One region of the Brevibacillus aydinogluensis genome, then DNA from elsewhere that is predicted to be linked to it. Evidence: riboswitches for the same ligand, from Rfam matches in the RefSeq annotation. Region 1 holds a riboswitch; the other holds the start of a gene.
The links. A riboswitch is a leader RNA that binds a small molecule or an ion and turns the genes downstream of it on or off. The one in region 1 is predicted to bind thiamine pyrophosphate.
Positions count from the first base shown of each region.

Region 2: another riboswitch for thiamine pyrophosphate. It lies ahead of thiO (glycine oxidase ThiO); the one in region 1 lies ahead of thiS (sulfur carrier protein ThiS).

Region 1 is NZ_OY569118.1:2,036,327-2,038,716, forward strand. It holds gene Q7F15_RS09985 (alanyl-tRNA editing protein) at 1-857, shown strand, start outside; gene kapB (kinase-associated lipoprotein KapB) at 894-1,274, shown strand; TPP riboswitch at 1,320-1,430, shown strand; gene thiS (sulfur carrier protein ThiS) at 1,663-1,866, shown strand; gene Q7F15_RS10000 (thiazole synthase) at 1,871-2,390, shown strand, end outside.
Region 2 is NZ_OY569118.1:3,484,099-3,486,488, reverse strand. It holds gene Q7F15_RS17260 (glucose-6-phosphate isomerase) at 1-733, shown strand, start outside; gene Q7F15_RS17255 (excisionase family DNA-binding protein) at 720-965, shown strand; TPP riboswitch at 1,028-1,140, shown strand; gene thiO (glycine oxidase ThiO) at 1,319-2,390, shown strand, end outside.

The DNA of each region.
Region 1 (2,390 bases):
CCTTTCACCTCGGCAGGGATTACGTCACCATTGATGTCCGGTTGGATGAGCTGTCCATTCAGCAGGCGGAGCAGGTAGAAGCCCTGGCCAACCGCATCGTGCTGGAAAACCGGCCCATCGAGGCACGGTTTGTCACGGACGCTGAACTGGCCCTCATGCCTCTTTGCAAACAGCCAACCGTCAGCGAAAACATTCGTGTGGTAATTATCCCGGACTTTGACTACAACCCCTGCGGCGGCACCCATCCGGCTCGGACCGGCGAAGTGGGGCCGATTAAAATCATCGGGTGGGAGCGGCACCGCGGCAACATCCGGCTCACGTTCCTCTGCGGCTGGCGGGCTCTCGCCGACTATTCCCGCAAGCATCTGCTGCTGCGTGAGTTGACCCGCACGCTGAGTACCGGCGAGCCGGAGCTGGCCGAGCAGGCACAGCGGCTGGTGGCGGAACGCGAACAGCTGAAAGCGGCGCTGGAGGAAAAAGAAACACAATTGCTCGAAGGAGAAGCGCAGTCTCTGCTGGCGCAGACGGTACCGCTGTCTGACGTACGGCTGGTGAAGGCCGTGTGGGCTGGCCGGAGCATGCAGCAGCTGCAGCAGCTCGCCAGATTGGTAACGGCACAGGCAGCGGACGCGGTCTGTCTGTTCGCGGCCGAGGGAGACAAGCTGCAGATTCTGTTCGCTCGCGGCGAGCAGGTGGCGCTGCCGATGAACCAATTGCTGAAGGATACGCTGCCCTTGATCGACGGCAAAGGAGGCGGCAATCCTGCGCTGGCCCAGGGAGGGGGCGCGCCGATTCTTCCTGCGGAAGCGGTGCTGGCACACGCCTGCCGGCTGCTGGAAGAATCGATCAGGGTATAACAGGACTGACGCTTTTTCAAGAAAGGAGAGATAGACATGTCGCTGTGGCAAACGGGAGATCTGGTACGCGTCTCCTACAGAACGGGCGAATACGTGACGGAAGTGTTGGAAAATCACGGGGACAAACTGCTGGTCAAGGTGCTTGCGGTATTGAAATACCCGACGCAGGGCGACCTGCACAACCCGTACGAGGTGGATGTGCCGCTGTTTCATCAGCGTCCCGCGCTGTCTTATCAGGAAAAGATCATGGTGCCCAGTCAGACCGTGATCCGTTACGGTGGAGCGGTGCCCGACTACAAGGAATCGGTTCAGACCGCTTTGGAGCGGGAGATGGACAAACTGCGCAAAATGGTCACGTGGGCCCAGCGCTGTCTCGACGAGTTGGAGGCACTGCGCAAGGAGACCTTTACAAACTAAGGGCAGCGTGCTACTGTAGTAGTCGAGCAAGCAAAACTGCATAGCGCAATACCAAACGGGGGCCGAGCATAGTCGGCTGAGATTGTAACGAATGTGTTACTGACCGTTGAACCTGACCTGGGTCATGCCAGCGGAGGAAGAGGTATCGGCTGCATTAACGCACTGTCGTGATTTCGTGCCGCGACACGCGGACCGAAGTGCGATCACTGCACATGCATAACCAAAACCATCCGTGGCGGATGGTTTTTTTGTTTGCCGTCCGCCCGACATCGGTGCAAACGGCTTCTTCTGTCTGGACTTCGGTCAGGCAGGGAAGCCGTTTTTTTATCGGCTGGAAGACGACAAGCGGCCGGCCATTCCCGACGGCGCTGACGAAAGGAGGGGGACCATGCTGGTACAGTTGAACGGCAAACGCGTGGAGCTGGAAGACGAGGTTAATACTGTCAGAGCCCTGCTAATGTCCTACCAACTGCAGGAAAAGATCGTGGTCGTGGAGCGCAACGGCGAGATTGTCGACCGCGCCCGTTATGAAACCACGCCAGTCGCAGACGGCGATCGAATCGAAATCGTTCACTTTGTCGGAGGAGGCTGACAAGATGGATACATTGAAAATTGGACCGTATGAGTTTCGTTCCCGCCTCTTGCTGGGAACCGGTAAATTTCCCGATTTGGACACGCAGACCCAGGCGGTGGCAGTATCGGAAGCGGAGATCCTTACCTTTGCCGTGCGCCGGCTCAATTTGGAAGATCCGCACGCGCCCAACTTTTTGGAACGGTTGGATTTGAAAAAATTCACCCTGCTGCCAAACACGGCAGGCGCTTACACGGCCGAGGAGGCGGTGCGGATCGCCCGGCTGGCCAAGGCGTCGGGGCTGTGCGACATGATCAAGGTGGAAGTGATCGGCGATCCCAAGACGCTTCTGCCTGATCCGATCGGCACCTTGGAGGCATCCCGCATCCTGGTGCAAGAAGGCTTCATCGTATTGACCTACACCAACGATGACCCGATTCTCGCCAAACGGCTGCAGGAAGTGGGTGTGCACGCAGTCATGCCGGGAGCGTCGCCGATCGGTTCCGGCCAAGGGATTCTCAATGAGCACAACCTGCGCTTCATCA
Region 2 (2,390 bases), 1.4 Mb from region 1:
CGTGCTGACTGCAGTAGGTCTTTTGCCGATTGCCGTGAGCGGCGCCGATATCGATGCACTGATGCAGGGCGCTGCTGCTGCCCGCGAGCGTTACCTGACGCCTGTTCTGGAAGACAATCCGTGCTACCAGTACGCGGCTGTCCGCAACGCGCTCTACCGCAAAGGCAAAACCGTCGAGCTGCTGGTCAGCTACGAGCCGCAGTTCCGCTATTTTGCCGAGTGGTGGAAGCAGCTGTTCGGCGAGTCGGAGGGCAAGGACGGCAAGGGGATTTTTCCTGCATCTGCCGAGTTCTCCGCCGATCTGCACTCGCTGGGACAATACATCCAGGACGGCATGCGCCACCTGTTTGAAACAGTGGTGGCTGTGTCCAAGCCGGCGGTGGACGTTACGATCAGCGAAGATCCGGACGATCTCGACGGGTTGAATTTTCTCGCAGGCAAGGGCATGGACTTCGTCAACAAAAAAGCGTTTGAAGGAACGCTCCTGGCCCATGTGGACGGCGGCGTGCCCAACCTCGTGGTGGAAATTCCGGAAGCGACGGCCTACCATCTCGGTGAGCTGATCTACTTCTTTGAAAAGGCATGCGGCATTAGCGGATATCTGCTCGGGGTCAACCCGTTTGACCAACCCGGAGTGGAAGCCTACAAGGCGAACATGTTCGCCCTGCTGGGCAAACCGGGGTATGAACAGCAAAAAGCAGCACTGGAAGCGAGACTGCGTGGAAAGCAATAAGACGTACCTGACTGTGTCCGAGACCGCTGCCTACCTGGAACTGCCGGAGACGTTTATTCTGGAAAAAATCCGCGAGGGACGCATCCGTGCCGTTCACAACGGCGAAGAATACCTGATCAACAAGGACCAGTTTCAACATCATCTGGAACAGATCCGCAAACTGAGGGAATGGGAGGAGGCGACCCGAAACGAGCCCATTCCTGAAAGCTACGATGTGAAAGACGAGGACTGAGCGCCGCGCTCTTGCCAGGGAGCGGCCGCAAGTCTATACTGAAGGGTGTAAACGACATAACGGAAAGCTACTGGGGGAGTCCATCACGCAGGGCTGAGAGGACGGAAGCGATGACCGTCGACCCTTTGCACCTGATCCAGATCATGCTGGCGCAGGGAAGTGGTTGCAAGCAAAAGAGCTGTCTGTGTTTGCGGATGTGCATCGGCCCACCTTTCCTGCCGGGGAAGGTGGGCTTTTTGCATGCTTTCGTCCGGTGGGGCGGCATCAGCGGGGTGGCAGGAGAACAGCGCGTTTACCCAGGCTTCGCCGCTTGAGCAGGGCGGGGCGCAGTTCCATCGAGGAGAGGAAGAACCATGACGAATTGTTTGATTGTAGGCGGAGGCATCATCGGATTAAGTTTGGCTTACGAGCTGTCGCGGCGCGGGTTGTCCGTCACGGTGGCAGAGCAGGGGGCGTGGGGCGGCCAGGCGTCTTCCGCAGCGGCCGGCATGCTGGCTCCGCTCAAGGAATTTTCCCAGCCAGGCCCGCTGCTTGATTTGGGCATCGAGTCGCTTCGCCTCTACCCGGAATGGGCGGCGGAGCTGGAAGCAGAGGCGGGCAGAGATGTGCAGCTTTGCATCGACGGGCTGTTGACCGTGGCGTTGACGGAAGAGGAAGCGGAGCAGTTGCGCGCAAAGTTCACCTGGCAGCGGGAGAGCGGTTACGATGTCCGCTGGCTGACCGGAGCGGCCATCCGCGACGTTGAACCGCTGTTGACGGATCGGGCGATCGCGGCGATCCACTCGCCATCCGAAGGGCATGTCAACAACCGGATGCTGCTGCAGGCACTGGTGACGGCGTGCAAGCGGCGGGGCGTGACGCTGCTTTCCGGCTGCGTGGTGACGGGCTTCGTCGCGGAAGGAAGCCGGGTGGTGGGCGTCGAGACGACTGCGGGATCGCTCTTTGCCGACGAAACCATTATCGCCTCCGGGGCGTGGGCCGGCATCGCGATGGGCTGGCTGGGGCTGTCCATTCCCGTTCTCCCGGTGCGTGGACAGATCGCAGCGGTCGACTCGGCGGGGATTCCGCTGCAGACAGTGATTTTTGGCAGCACGGGCTATATCACGCCCAAACGGGACGGCAAAATCGTCCTCGGCGCTACGGAAGACGAGGCCGGCTTCCAGCGGGAGGTCACGCTGGAAGGCTTGACCGGCGTGCTGAACGGCGTGATGCCGTATGTGCCGGCGCTCTCATCGGCCCCGTTTTTGGAAGCATGGGCGGGACTGCGCCCGGCTACCGCCGACGGCAAACCATTGTTGGGGCCGGTGCCGGGATGGTCGGGATTGTCGCTCGCCGGCGGACACTTTCGCAACGGCATTCTGCTTTCTCCGATCACAGCCAAGCTGATGGCGGATTATCTGGAACAGGGACGGACAGAACGGCTGG